DNA from 2 places in the Pseudomonas sp. B21-048 genome. Region 2 is predicted to be linked to the other one. Evidence: predicted binding sites of a transcription regulator. Region 2 holds the regulator's gene; the other holds the start of a gene.

Region 1 (7,466 bases), 1.8 Mb from region 2:
GGGTGGAAAGCACCATGTGCCCGGTCTGGGCGGCCTTGATGGCAATTTCGGCGGTTTCGAGGTCGCGGATTTCGCCGACCATGATCACGTCCGGGTCCTGACGCAGAAACGAGCGCAGCGCCTGGGCGAAATCCAGTCCTTGCCGGGCATTGACGTTGACCTGGTTGATGCCTTCGATGTTGATTTCTACCGGGTCTTCGGCAGTGGAAATATTGATGTCGACGGTGTTGAGTATGTTCAGCCCGGTATAAAGCGACACCGTCTTGCCCGAACCGGTGGGGCCGGTTACCAGGATCATCCCCTGTGGCTGCTTGAGGGCGGCCATGTACAGGTCTTTTTGCTCGGGTTCGTAACCGAGGGCATCGATGCCCATTTGTGCACTGGACGGGTCGAGGATCCGGATCACCACCTTCTCGCCCCACAGGGTCGGCAGGGTATTGACCCGGAAGTCGATGGATTTGCTTTTGGACAGATGCATCTTGATTCGCCCGTCCTGGGGTTTGCGCCGCTCGGAGATGTCGAGACTGGCCATGACCTTCAGCCGGGAAGCAATGCGGTTGGCCAGTTGCGTCGGCGGCCTGGCGACCTCCCGCAGCATGCCGTCGGTGCGCATCCGCACGCGGTAGATTTTTTCATAGGGCTCGAAATGCAGGTCGGAAGAGCCGCTCTTGATCGCATCGAGTAGCATCTTGTGGACGAAGCGAACCACGGGCGCGTCATCGGTATCTTGCCCTGCAATGGGGTCCTGTTTCTGCTCATCGACCGACTCGATGTCCAGCCCGTCGAGCTCGACATCGGCCATGTCTTCGAGGCCGGTGGAGTGGTTGTCGAAGAATTTTTCGATGGCGTCGCTGAGCTTGTCTTCCTCGACCAGAATGGCTTCGGTGTTCAGCCCGGAGCTGAACTGGATGTCGTTGATGGCTTGATGATTGGTCGGGTCGGAAATCCCCACGAATAGCTTGTTACCTCGCCGCCAGAGGGGCAGGGCATGGTGCTGACGGATCAGCTTCTCACTGACCAGTCCTCGGGGTTGGGTGTCCTTATCCAGGCAGTTGAGGTCCAGCAGGGCCATGCCGAAATGCTCCGAAGCCACCTCGGCGACCTGCCAGCTTTTCAGCAGTTTGTTTTGCACCAGATAGCTGACCAGCGAGATTCGATTGCGTTGGGCTTGCTGATGCGCCTGTTGCGCACTTTGATCAGTGATGAGTTCGGCCAGCACCAATTGCTTGGCCAGACCGCTAAGGGCAATGTCATTCATTGGGACACCGGACGCAGACAGTTAATGACTTATAGCCTAGTCAAGCAGTGGAACCAAACCAGCCGGGGTGAGGTGACAAAAAGTGTCAGATAGTGCGGATCCTTGGAGTAGGAAAGATCTTTACCGCGCGCTTTTGGCCCGCAGGCAGGGGGGCGCGCGGCTTGGCATGACCTGTGCTGTGCCTTGTTCAGATCATGAGATTTCGACTCATGCATGGAGCCTGTCTATGAAAAATCAAAATGGTTTTACTCTGATCGAACTGCTGATCGTGGTGGCGATCATCGGGATTTTGGCGACGTTTGCATTGCCGCAGTATTCGAAGTACCAGTCGCGGGCGAAAGTCACTGCTGCGCTTGCAGAAATTTCGGCACTGAAAGTGCCTTTCGAAGACATCATCAACCAGGGCACTAACCCCACCCTCGCACTGATCGGCGGTACGCTGACCACCGGTAATTGCACGATTACGGCATCGGGTACCGCCTCTGACGGTGCAGGTACAATTGGTTGCACGATTCTCAACGCTCCAGGGCCGGTACTCAGCAAAACCATCACACTTACGCGCACGCTCGCCGGTGGGTGGACTTGCGCCACGACGGCTGCACAGGAATACGCGCCTAAAGGCTGCACTGGCGCCTGATCCATTTTCATCCTTCAAAGGCCCCGCGTTCCACGACGCGGGGCATTTTTTTGCTCGGCATTTAAGGGCGATTTAGATAATCAAGAAAATCCCGACAATTCATGGCCTTAGGCCTGCGTTAAAACCCGCAAGTTGCATGTAGATAATTTCGTAGTCATGCAATTTGCATGATTTCGAAAGTTGCCTTTTTTTATAAGCTATTGATTTACGGTGTTTATTTTTTATCGAGTCGTTGGCACAGCGTTCGCACTATCTCCTGTAACCCTGCTGACAAGACACGCAGCAGACTTTCCAGAAATACAGGAGTTACTCGTATGAAGAAGTTCGCTATCGCTGCCGCTACTGCTACCGCGTTGACCCTGACTATGGCCAACGCCGCATTTGCAGAGACCACCCAAGCGACTCAGGCACCCATGATGCTGGCCGCCGGTGAAGTTACTGAAGCGAAAGAGGATGTTTCCGATACCTGGATCACCACCAAAGTCAAAGCAGACCTGGTCACCGAAAAAGGCATCCCAGGCACCGACATCAAAGTCGAAACCAACAAAGGCGTTGTTTCCCTGTCTTCCATGACCGTTCTGACAGACGCTCAGAAAACAACCGCCGTGGCGATCGCCAAGAACATCAAAGGTGTCAAAGCGGTGTCCGCTGACGGCCTGAAGTCCGAGTAAAACAAGGCTTCTCGCCTGGACCGGGAGAAGGTGCGGTAGACGGGCCGGGTCATACGTCTGCCGCGACTTGAGAGTTCATGCGAAGGCCACAAGGATGTGGCCATTACAGGCCCCGGCATTCGTGTCGGGGCCTGTTCTATTGGGAGCAACGCAAAAACAACTGTGGGAGCGGGCTGGTACCCACATTGGATTGTGGTGGATTCAATTCCCACGCTTGCTGGTGATTCGAACCAACCGGTTTCCTTCAAAGCGCAGGTACTGATACATCCCGCTGTTGGGCCCGTAGGTCCATTCCTCGACCTGAAACTCTTCGCGCCGATTGGCGCTGCGCTTGTAGCCCAACGCGTCGCGGGCCACGGGCTCTCCACATTTGTGCAGCACTTCGCCGGCCCTGTCCCCCACGCTGATCAATTGACTGCCGCAGCGCAGGGTATCGGCCGCCGCTGCCTGGCCGGCAATCAGCATCAGGCCCAGACACCATCGCAGGCTCATCACTCGGCATCCAGGTGCAGAGGGGTTACGACGCGACCATCGCTTTCAGCCTCACCGAGGCTGGCGTCGACGAAGTACACGCGGTCATCGGCCAATTGCCCCTTGTCCACCAGATAATCCTTGATGCTGCTGGCCCGTTCTTGCCCCAGTTGACGCAACAGTACCTCACTGGAACTCCAGAAGCCGATCACGCTTTCGCGCATTTTTTTGCTGCGTTCTTCCTTGCCAAGATCCTTCCATTCGGCGGGCGGCTGGGTCTTCAGGCGGGTGCGGTAGATCCCTTCAAGCAGCGGGCCTTTCTCGTTGTCCGGAACATCCAGCAACGAGGCCTGGGCCGGCACCTTGTCACCGCGGCGCTGGAGCATTTTGTAGTAGTTGTACTGGTATTCCCGCTCCAGTCGTTGCTCGGCAATCAGCGGGCCATCGCTGCGCTTGGCGGCGGTGCCTTCGATTTCCAGGCGCAGCGCCGGACGTTCCTTGAGCGCCTGAGACAGTTTGACCAGCGCCGCTTCGGCGTCTTTGCTCAGGTCGCTTGAACCCGGTGCGAACGCCACGGTGCCCAAGTCTTGCGAACCACCACCGCTGACCAGCCCGCCAATCATTTTGAAGGGCGCTGCGGCGGCTTTGACGATCAGATTACGCAGGGTCTGCCAGATAATCGGCATGACACTGAACTGCGGGTTGTTCAGGTCGCCGCTCACCGGCAGCTCGATGGAAATCTTGCCATCGACATCCTTGAGCAAGGCAATCGCCAGCTTCAGCGGCAGGCTCACGGCATCTGGGCTGTCGACTTTCTCACCCAGTTGCAACTGCTCGACCACCACTTTGTTTTCGGCCAGCAGCTGACCGTTGGTGATCTTGTAATGCAGGTCGAGATTGAGTCGGCCCTTGCGGATTCGGTAACCGGCGAACTTGCCGGAATAAGGTGTCAGGGTGGTCAGTTCCACCCGTTTGAAACTGGTGGCGATGTCCAGGCTGGCCATCGGATCGAACGGGTTGACCGAACCCTTGATGGTCACCGGCGCATAGCGGTCGACCTTGCCTTTGACGTCGACGCTAGCCGGTTTTGCATGGCGGCTGTCGATGGTGCCGATCTTCCCGTTGAGCTGTTGAATGGCGGTGGCGAAGTTCGGGGTCAGGCTGAAGTCGGCGAAGTTTGCCGAACCGTCATTGATGGCAATGCCGCCGATGTGAATGCCCAGCGGTTTTTCTTTACCGGTTGCCGGTTTGGCCGCGACGGTTTTGGTGCCGGAGTCGGCCGGTTGCGGGATCAGCAGGTCATCGATATTGGTGGTGCGGTCATCGTTGATCATGAAGCGTGCATAGGGCTGGAACAGGTTGACCTTGTCGATCGACAGGCTATCGCCATGCTGGTAGTTCAGGCCTTCGAGCACCAGTTGCTGCCACTTGAGGAAGTCGCGGGTTTTCAGGGTGTCGAGGGTGTGCAGTTGATCGACCTGGGCACGGCCGGTGACGCTGAACGCCAACGGCTCGGTGCTTTTCAGGTCGACCGCCAGATCACTGCCCAGCATGCCGCTTCGCAGTTCGAGACGAATGAACGGGTTGATGTAGGACTGCGCAACGCGCAGGTCGATGTCTTGGGTCTGCACGTTCAACTTCGCGCTGATCGGGGCCAGATTGACCACACCGTCCGCGGTGATCTTGCCTTGTTTGCCCACGCCGGCGTCGAGCTTGAGATTGAAAGGGGAACCATTGAGGCTGTCGAAATTCTGCAGGTCCAGGTTCAGCGGGCCCAGCTCCAGCGCCACCGCCGGTTGTGCCTTGCGGTCGGCCAGGTGCACCTGATAATCACGTAGCTGCACGTCTTTGAGCAGCACCTGCCAAGGCTTACTCGGCGCAGGCTTCGGCGAATCGGCCGCTGCTGGTGCACTGATCGGTTCGGCATTGGCCTTGGCGGCTGCTTTGGACGGCTGACTGGCGAACAGTTTTTGCCAATCGAGTTGCCCATCGGCCTCGAGGGCGGCCCAGGTTTCCAGTTTCTGGCTGCGGATCTTGCCGACCACCACTTGCTGTTTGGCCAGATCCACGGTGGTTTCGCTGATCTCTAGCCGCTCGAGCTTCGCCAGTGGTCGACCGTCCGGAGTCTGGATGGCGAAAGGGGCGACGCTGACGGCAACGTTGCTCAACAGCAGTTCGGTTTCCTTGGCCAGGTTGAGTTTGTAGTCGGTGCTAAGGCTGACGACCCCATCTTTGAGTGCGAGTGGCACAGCATCGCGCACATAGGGCCAAAAGGATTTCATCTTGCCATCGGTGATTTTCAGCTTACCTTCGGACGCGATCGGGATCAGGCTGAAGTTACCGGTCCAGTCGATCTGTCCTCCTGCCGGGCCGACGGCCACCAGCGTCATGTCGGCGCTGTCTTCGGGTAGGGTGCTGAGGTTTTTCAGTTCGAAGTCGAGTTTGTCGTAGAGGAATTCGATGGGTTCGCTGGGCCGTGCATCCTCGAAATGGACGGAGCCGCTGGCCAGTTTGATCCGCTCCACGCGCAGCGGGAATGGTTTGGCGTCCGGATCGACCGGAGTCGGTTCGCTGGCGGGGATGTTGAACAGGCCGAGCAGGTTGAGTTTGCCGTCCTTGCCGAAAAGGATTTCGGTCTTGGGTTTGTCCAGTTCGATATCGGACAGGTGCAACGCCTTGGTCCAGAGACTGTCAATCTGCAGGTTGGCATACAGGCGCTCGAAGCCCACTTGTTCCTTGCCCGGCTCGCCGATGACCAAGCCCCAAAGAGTGACTTCAAGGCTGAACGGGTTGAGTTCGATCCGCTGAATCGTCGCGGGTATGGTGGCGTAGTTGGCCAATTGTTGGTTGGCAACCCGCAACGCGATGCCCGGCAAAATCAAAAAACCCAGCAGGCTATAAAGCGCCAGGGCAGTCAACAAGGCGCCGATAGCGCGAATCAATCCTTTGGGCATGTGTGGCTTCATCTGTCGGAATCGGAGAGCCTTGGAGTATGGCATGCGTTAGCGGTTCCGAAGCAATTGCCCTTTATAGGAATTGTCTGATTATCGGCGCGGATTTTCAGAGTTGCAGGATCAGCGTTTTCAACGGCGGCTGTTGATCCATCGACGGGAAATCGCTGCCCGGTGTCAGCGCCGTCCACTCGCGCACTGGGCGCCCTGCCTTCTCTGCGCAGCGCAGAACCTGTTCGCGCCAGTCGTCCATGCTGACCTTCGCCAGGTTGTTGCAGCAAATCAGTACGCCATCGTCGGCGGTGGTCAGCAGCGCCGGTTTGAGCAGGCTCTGATAGTCGCGCAACAGGTCGACCGTGCCGAAAGCGCTCTTGGCCCATGCCGGAGGATCAAGCAGCACCAGATCGTACTGACGCGGGTCCATGCGTTGATAGTTCGGCAGTTTCTGGCCGCGACGCTGGCTGATCGGCAGACCGGCCAGTTGGCGGATCGCCGGGAAATAATCGGACTGAATGAATTCCATCGTCGGCAATTGTGGGTTGAGCAAACCGTTCTCACGGCCGACCGCCAGATTGCCTTCGGCAAAGTCCAGGTTACACACCTCGCTCGCACCACCCGCCGCAGCGCTGAGGCCGACGCCACAGGTGTAGGCAAACAGGTTCAGCACACTTTTGTTTTTGCTGTGCGCCTTGACCCAGCCACGAGCGTTGCGCAGGTCGAGAAACAGCAATGGGTCCTGGCCGGCATGACGCCCGCGAACCCGGTAGTTCAGTCCCCATTCGTGGCCGATCAAATCTTGCAGGGCGGCTTCGTCGGCGCGGTAGACGGTGTCTTCGCGGTCGATGCGCGAGTTGCCACGGGAACGGTCGTTGTAGACCAGCAGGGTGTCGAGGCCCAGCTGTTGATTGACGGTCTCGTGCAGTTGCAGCAGGGCGTCACGCTCCAGTGCCTGATGAAAACTCTGCACCAACAGTTGCGGGCCGTAGCGGTCGATGGTCAGGCCGCCAGCGCCTTCCTGGCTGCCGTGGAACAGGCGATAGCAATCGGTGCCTTGCTGATGCAGCTCGGCAAGCAGGTCTTGACGATGATCGAGGGCGGCGCGCAGCGCCTGATTCAAGGAAGACATGCTGGGCGCCTTGCAGGAGGGAATTGGGGGCGCGGGAGTTTAACAGCTTGGACGATGAAGAACCTGTACCTGTAGCGAGGCTTGCCCGCGAAGAGCGATAACTCGGTGCAGCAGATAAACCGCGTCATCGTTCTTCGCGGGCAAGTCGGATCGCCGCAGCGCTCGCGCCTACAAGGATGTGATTAGCGCTCACACGGGCTCATTGGTTCAGGCGTTGATCGATCAGCCCTTGTACCACGCTCGGATCGGCGAGAGTCGAGGTGTCACCGAGGCTGTCCAGCTCGTTGCAGGCGATCTTGCGCAGAATTCGTCGCATGATCTTGCCCGAACGGGTTTTCGGCAGGGCCGGAGC
Region 2 (7,466 bases):
AGCGCAAAGGCTCGGCCAGCACCTCGGCCAGTGGTCCGGAGGCGATTCGCGAAACCGTCGCCGCTGCGTTGGCGATCGCCAAACACACCTCGGAAGATGAAGCCGCGGGCTTGGCGGATGCCGCGCTGATGGCCAAGGATCTGCAGGATTTCGACCTGTTCCACCAATGGAGCATCACCCCGGAGCGAGCCATCGAGCAGGCCCTGGCCTGTGAAGCGGCGGCATTTGCCGCCGACAGCCGGATCAAGAACGCCGACGGCACCACGCTCAGCACTCATCAGGGCTGCCGGGTTTACGGTAATAGCCACGGTTTTGTCGGTGGTTACGCGTCGACTCGTCACAGCCTCAGCTGCGTAATGATCGCCGAAGCCGATGGCCAGATGCAGCGCGATTACTGGTATGACGTGAATCGTCAGGGCAACTTGCTGGCTGACCCGGAAAGCATCGGCCAACGCGCCGCGCAACGAGCGGCGAGTCGTCTGGGGGCCCGCCCGGTGCCAACCTGCGAAGTGCCGGTATTGTTTTCCGCGGAATTGGCCGGCGGTCTGTTCAGCAGCTTCCTCGGGGCGATTTCCGGTGGAAACCTGTACCGCAAATCGTCGTTCCTCGAAGGCACGCTGGGCCAACGGTTGTTCCCTGAGTGGTTGACCCTCGATGAGCGCCCGCACTTGATGTGCGGTCTGGGCAGTTCGGCCTTCGACGGCGATGGCCTGGCGACCTATGCCAAACCGTTCGTGGAGAAGGGCGAGTTGGTGTCCTACATACTTGGCACTTATTCCGGCCGCAAACTAGGCATGCCGAGCACCGCCAACGCCGGCGGTGTGCACAACCTGTTCGTCACCCATGGCGATGAAGATCAGGCAGCCTTGCTGCGCCGCATGGGGCGCGGGTTGTTGGTCACCGAACTGATGGGGCAGGGCCTGAACATGGTCACCGGCGATTACTCCCGTGGCGCGGCGGGTTTCTGGGTCGAGAATGGCGAAATCCAGTTCGCGGTGCAGGAAGTGACCATCGCCGGCAACATGCGCGACATGTTCCAGCAGATCGTGGCGGTCGGTAATGACCTGGAATTGCGCAGCAACATTCGCACCGGTTCGGTGTTGATCGAGCGGATGACCGTGGCGGGTAGCTGACTTCCGATCGCTGCAAAAAAAGGCGCGCCATCTATTGGATGGCGCGCCTTTTTTATTGGACGCAACGCAGATCCTGTGGGAACGGGCTTGCCCGCGATAGCGTCATTTCAGTCGACATCGATGTTGAGTTTTCAATCTTCATCGCGGCAAGCTCCCTCGCCACAAGAGCCCGCTCGATAGGCTGTTTATTCGCCTTCGTCGAAGTAGTTGTTGATCAGCTTTACCAGTGCATCCAGCGCTTCCTGTTCCTGTTCGCCTTCGGTACTCAGGTGGATTTTGGTGCCCTTGCCAGCGGCCAGCATCATCATGGCCATGATGCTTTTGCCGTCGACCGCGGATTCTGGTGTGCGTCCTACCCTGATCGTACAGTCCTTGAACTGACCGGCGACTCCGACAAATTTGGCAGACGCGCGGGCATGCAGGCCCAGCTTGTTGATGATTTCGATTTCCAGAGCAGGCATCGCGATGTGAATCCTTTAACTGAGGTCGCGGTGGCGGACCTGGACGTTCTTCAGGTTTTTTTGCAGGACCTGGCCCAGGCGTTCGGTCAGGTAGACAGAGCGGTGATGCCCTCCGGTGCAGCCAATGGCAATCGTGACGTAGGCGCGATTGCTGGCAGCAAAACGGGGTAGCCACTTGAGCAAATATGAGGAAATGTCCTGGAACATTTCTTCGACATCCGGCTGTGCCGCCAGGTATTCGGCTACCGGTTGATCGAGCCCGGACTGTGCCCGTAGCTCCGGCTTCCAATAAGGGTTGGGCAGACAGCGCACGTCGAATACCAGATCGGCATCCACCGGCATGCCACGCTTGAACCCGAAAGATTCCACCAGGAACGCAGTACCAGGCTCCGGCTGATTCAGCAGGCGCAGCTTGATGGTATCGCGTAGCTGATACAGGTTCAGATTGGTGGTATTGACCTTGAGGTCGGCCAGATCGGCGATAGGTCCCAGTAGATTGGTTTCGTCCTGTATCGCCTCAGCCAATGAGCGATTGGCGCTGCTCAGCGGGTGGCGGCGGCGAGTTTCGGAAAAACGTTTGAGCAAGGTTTCTTCGTCGGCGTCCAGGTACAGCACATCGCACTGGATGTGCCGGCTGCGGACCTCTTCCAGCAATTCGGGAAACCGTGACAGATGGCTCGGCAGGTTGCGCGCGTCGATGGACACGGCCACCAGCGGTTGTGCCAGTTCGGTGTGAATCAGCGCGCGTTCGGCCAGTTCCGGCAGCAAGCCGGCAGGCAGGTTGTCGATGCAATAGTAGCCGTTGTCCTCGAGCACATCGAGGGCGGTACTTTTACCTGAGCCGGAGCGGCCACTGACGATGATCAGGCGCATGATTAGTGACCGTTTTGCTCGTCCAGGACAACCTGATACAAGGCTTCGTTGCTCGGGGCGCTGCGCAGTTTTTCACGCACTTCCTTGCGATCAAGCATGCTGGCGATCTGGCGGAGCAATTCCAGGTGTGCATCGGTGGCGGCTTCCGGGACCAGCAGCACAAACAGCAGGTCAACCGGGGCGCCATCAATGGCGTCGAAATCGATAGGGGCTTCCAGGTGCAGCAGCGCACTGATTGGCGAGGTGCAGCCTTTGAGCCGGCAGTGGGGGATGGCGATGCCGTTGCCGAAACCGGTAGAACCGAGTTTCTCACGGGCAATCAGGGCCTCGAAGACGTCCTGCATTTCCAGATCCGGTACTTCGCGGTGGATAAGGTTGGCAATTTGCTCGAGGGCTTTCTTTTTACTGCCACCCGGCGCGTTCACTTGGGAACGGCCGGGGGTCAGGATGGTTTCTAGTCGGATCATGGATTGGGGGTGTTAGCGACCGGTCGCGCCCTGGAGGAGGCTCTGGGTCTTTTCCTTATGCTTTTTGAGTTGGCGATCCAGCTTGTCGGTCAGCAGGTCGATGGCGGCATACATGTCCGTATGCTCGGCATTGGCGACCACTTCTCCGCCGGGAATATGCAGCGTGGCTTCGATTTTCTGCAGCAGTTTTTCGACGTTCATCGTGACTTGCACATTGGTGATCTTGTCGAAATGCCTCTCTAATCGGTCGAGTTTTTCGCCGATGTAGGTGCGCAGGGGTTCGGTCACTTCCAGTTGGTGTCCACTGATGTTGACTTGCATACAGCTTCTCCTTCGTTGCCAGTGCATAAAGCGGCAGGCAGAAATGCCTGCCACTGGAACGCTGTGGCGAGCCCGGCGGTTACATCAACCGCTTCCGTTCGCTGGAAGGCGCGATCCCCAGGGATTCGCGGTACTTGGCGACGGTGCGACGGGCTACCTGAATGCCTTGTGCCTCCAGTAAACCAGCGATCTTGCTGTCACTCAACGGCTTTTTCTGATTTTCCGCGGCAACCAGTTTTTTGATGATCGCGCGAATCGCCGTGGACGAGCATTCACCGCCTTCGGAGGTGCTGACGTGACTGGAAAAAAAGTATTTCAGTTCATAGATGCCCCGTGGGGTATGCATGAATTTTTGCGTGGTCACCCGTGAAATCGTCGATTCGTGCATGCCCACCGCTTCGGCGATGTCATGCAGCACCAGCGGCTTCATGGCTTCGTCGCCGTATTCAAGAAAGCCGCGCTGATGCTCGACGATCTGGGTGGCGACTTTCATCAGGGTTTCATTGCGGCTTTGCAGGCTCTTGATGAACCAACGAGCTTCCTGCAGCTGATTGCGCATGAAGGTATTGTCAGCGCTGGTATCGGCACGACGTACGAAACCGGCGTATTGGGCGTTGACCCGTAGGCGTGGTACCGACTCCTGGTTCAGCTCCACCAGCCAGCGCTCGTTGTCCTTGCGCACGATCACATCGGGCACGACGTATTCGGCTTCGGCTGACTCGATCTGCGAGCCCGGGCGCGGGTTGAGGCTCTGGACCAATTCGATGACCTGACGCAGTTCATCTTCCTTGAGCTTCATGCGGCGCATCAGCTGGCTGTAGTCGCGGCCGCCGAGCAGGTCGATGTAGTCGGTGACCAGGCGCTTGGCCTCGGCCAGCCAAGGGGTCTTGGCGGGCAGCTGGCGCAGTTGCAGCAGCAGGCATTCACCGAGGTTGCGAGCACCGATGCCGGCGGGTTCGAATTGTTGGATGCGGTGCAGGACGGCTTCGATTTCGTCCAGTTCGATGTCCAGTTCCGGGTCGAACGCTTCGAGGATTTCCTCGAGGGTTTCGTCCAGGTATCCCTGATTGTTGATGCAGTCGATCAGGGTCACGGCGATCAGGCGATCGGTGTCGGACATCGGTGCCAGGTTCAGTTGCCAGAGCAAATGGCTTTGCAGGCTTTCACCGACCGATGTGCGGGTGGTGAAATCCCACTCGTCGTCATCGTTGCTCGGCAGGCTGCTGGCGCTGGTCTGGTAGACGTCTTCCCAGGCCGTGTCGACGGGCAATTCGTTAGGAATGCGCTCATTCCAGTCGCCTTCTTCGAGGTTATCCACCGTTGGGGCGGTTTCCTGGTAGGAGGGTTCCTGAATGTCGGCGTTGGGTTTCTGTTCGGCGCTATCGGCCAAGGGGTCGGCGTTATCGAAGTCGTCGCCTTCTTCCTGGCGTTCGAGCATCGGATTGGACTCCAGGGCCTCCTGGATTTCCTGTTGCAGGTCCAGGGTCGACAATTGGAGCAGGCGGATGGCCTGTTGCAGCTGCGGTGTCATCGTCAGCTGCTGGCCCATTCTCAAGACTAGCGATGGTTTCATGGCAGGGGCTTAACACCTTATTCGCCGGCGCACATGCGCCATCCACTACAGGGCGCCGAAGCGCCAAACATAAGCAAATTATATGCCCGAAACTGAAGTGTTTGCCTAGAGCGCTGTAACAATAAAAAGTTATTGATTTTTTATTGAAGTCAGCGCTCTCTCGGCGGCCCGGGCACCTGAGTGCTTACAGGCGGAACTCATGACCCAGATACACTTCCTTGACCAGTTCATTGGCCAGGATGGTGGCGGAGTCACCTTCAGCGATCAGTTGACCATCGTTGACGATGTAGGCGGTTTCGCAGATATCCAGGGTTTCACGGACGTTGTGGTCCGTGATCAGCACACCAATGCCTTTGGCCTTGAGATGATGAATGATCTGCTTGATGTCGCCCACCGAAATAGGGTCCACACCGGCGAAGGGTTCGTCGAGGAGGATGAATTTCGGATTGGTGGCCAGCGCCCGGGCGATTTCCACGCGGCGGCGTTCACCACCGGACAGGCTCATGCCGAGGTTGTCGCGTATGTGGTGGATGTGAAATTCCTGCAGCAGGCTTTCCAGCTCCTGGCGACGACCGGCCTTGTCGAGTTCCTTGCGGGTCTCGAGGATGGCCATGATGTTGTCGGCCACCGACAGTTTGCGGAAGATCGACGCTTCTTGCGGAAGATAACCGATACCCGCCTTCGCACGACCGTGCATAGGCTGGTGGCTCACGTCCAGGTCATCGATCAGGACGCGGCCCTGATCGGCCTGCACCAAGCCGACAATCATATAGAAGCAAGTGGTTTTACCGGCACCGTTAGGACCAAGCAGGCCGACGATCTGACCGCTGTCGATGGACAGGCTGACGTCGCGCACGACCTGACGGCTCTTGTAGCTCTTGGCCAGATGCTGAGCTTTCAGAGTTGCCATTACTGGGCCTTTTGCTCGTCGGTTTTCTTCTTCGGCTGGATCACCATGTCGATGCGAGGACGCGCTTCGGTGACCTTGTTGCCCGTGGCGCGACCGGCACTCGCAAGCTTTTTGACCGTGTCGTAGACGATTTTCTCGCCTTGGGTAACGTTGTTGTCCTTATCGATGACTTTGGCGCGATCGATCAGTACAACGCGATTTTGCGAGGCGTGGTACTGGATAGTCACTCCGTAACCCTGAACCGGCTTGGTGTCGCCCGCCGTTTGCAGTTGCTCGAAGTAGGCGAGGTTGCCCACCGAAGTCACCACGTCGATGTCTCCGGCCGGGGTGCGGGTGATGGTTACGGTGTTGCCGGTAACCTTCATCGAGCCCTGGGTGATGATCACGTCGCCTTTATAGGTGGCAACGCCATTCTTGTCGTCCAGTTGGGCATCGTCGGCCTGAATGCGGATAGGCTGCTCTTGATCGTTCGGCAGAGCCCAGGCGCTCACGCTTCCCAGTGCTGCGCCCAGACTGAGCAAAATAGGGAGAGTTTTAACGAGCCTCATACTGTCCTCTTACGTTCGATAGCAGGTGTATCCTGCTTTCTTTCAAGTACGCTTTCATTCCGTTGCCTGTCGATACACCGCCAGCGCCGTCGATTCTAACGGGTTGATCGGTCTGCGCATATTGCTGCTGCGGGAACACTGTCATACGGGTGGTGGTAATCAGGGTTTTGCGGTTTTTTTCGTCGAAACGCGTGATGCGTACCGAGTCAATCAGCTCGACCTGAGTGCCGTCCGGGTTGACTTCGCCGCGCTCGCTCTGGACGTGCCAGGGGAATTCGGTGCCACGGAACATGTTCAGGTCAGGATTGGTCAGCAACGTCACTTCGGTCGCTTTCAGGTGTTCGACCTTGTCTGACGTCATTTCGTATTGCAGTTTGCCGTCGGGCAGATACTGCACGCTATGGGCGTTGATTGCGTAATAGTCGATCGCGCTTTCATCGACCTTCACCACCGGTTTGTCGAGAAAGCGTTCCGGGCTGATGTTCCAATAGCCAACCGCTGCAAAAATCGCTGCGATGCAACCGAACACCAGGATGTTGCGAATTTTTTTGCTCAGCATGATGGGCTCACAGGTACGCGGCGTTGGCCGCATCGAGGCGGCCCTGGGCGCGCAGGATCAATTCACAGAATTCGCGAGCGGCACCCTCGCCACCGCGGGCCTGGGTAATGCCGTGGGCATGTTCGCGCACGAAACTGGCAGCGCTGGCCACCGCCATGCCAAGGCCGACACGGCGAATCACCGGCAGGTCTGGCAGGTCGTCGCCCAGGTAGGCCACTTGTTCATAGCTCAGGTTGAGCTGGGCAAGAAGTTCGTCGAGCACCACCAGTTTGTCTTCGCGACCCTGGTAAAGGTGTGGAATGCCGAGGTTCTTCGCGCGCCGTTCGACCACCGGGGTCTTGCGGCCGCTAATGATAGCGGTCTGTACGCCAGCGGCCATCAGCATCTTGATGCCCTGGCCGTCGAGGGTGTTGAACGTCTTGAATTCGCTACCGTCTTCGAGGAAATACAGGCGCCCGTCGGTCAGCACGCCATCGACGTCGAATACCGCCAGTTTGATCTGTTTGCCGCGTTGCAGCAGGTCCGTGCTCATTACATTACTCCTGCGCGCAGCAAGTCGTGCATGTTCAAGGCGCCGACCGGGCGGTCTTCGCTGTCGACTACTACCAGCGCGTTGATCTT

What was found. Region 2 encodes sigma-54, which starts transcription at its own class of promoters, with help from an activator protein. Its sites were predicted from a motif close to ANTGGCATNNANNTTGCTNT; they were not measured.
Region 1: a site for sigma-54 is predicted at 1,419-1,438, ahead of LOY56_RS22395 (pilin). Genes of this name have one in related genera too.

What each region holds. Positions count from the first base shown of each region.
Region 1 is NZ_CP087168.1:4,783,639-4,791,104, reverse strand. It holds gene pilB (type IV-A pilus assembly ATPase PilB) at 1-1,258, opposite strand, end outside; gene LOY56_RS22395 (pilin) at 1,485-1,895, shown strand; gene LOY56_RS22390 (BON domain-containing protein) at 2,210-2,566, shown strand; gene LOY56_RS22385 (DUF2845 domain-containing protein) at 2,768-3,058, opposite strand; gene LOY56_RS22380 (DUF748 domain-containing protein) at 3,058-6,036, opposite strand; gene LOY56_RS22375 (class I SAM-dependent rRNA methyltransferase) at 6,098-7,114, opposite strand; gene acs (acetate--CoA ligase) at 7,314-7,466, opposite strand, start outside.
Region 2 is NZ_CP087168.1:917,597-925,062, forward strand. It holds gene pmbA (metalloprotease PmbA) at 1-1,133, shown strand, start outside; gene LOY56_RS04050 (HPr family phosphocarrier protein) at 1,319-1,594, opposite strand; gene rapZ (RNase adapter RapZ) at 1,610-2,467, opposite strand; gene ptsN (PTS IIA-like nitrogen regulatory protein PtsN) at 2,470-2,934, opposite strand; gene hpf (ribosome hibernation-promoting factor, HPF/YfiA family) at 2,947-3,255, opposite strand; gene LOY56_RS04070 (RNA polymerase factor sigma-54) at 3,335-4,828, opposite strand; gene lptB (LPS export ABC transporter ATP-binding protein) at 5,013-5,738, opposite strand; gene lptA (lipopolysaccharide transport periplasmic protein LptA) at 5,738-6,286, opposite strand; gene lptC (LPS export ABC transporter periplasmic protein LptC) at 6,273-6,845, opposite strand; gene LOY56_RS04090 (HAD family hydrolase) at 6,853-7,377, opposite strand; gene LOY56_RS04095 (KpsF/GutQ family sugar-phosphate isomerase) at 7,377-7,466, opposite strand, start outside.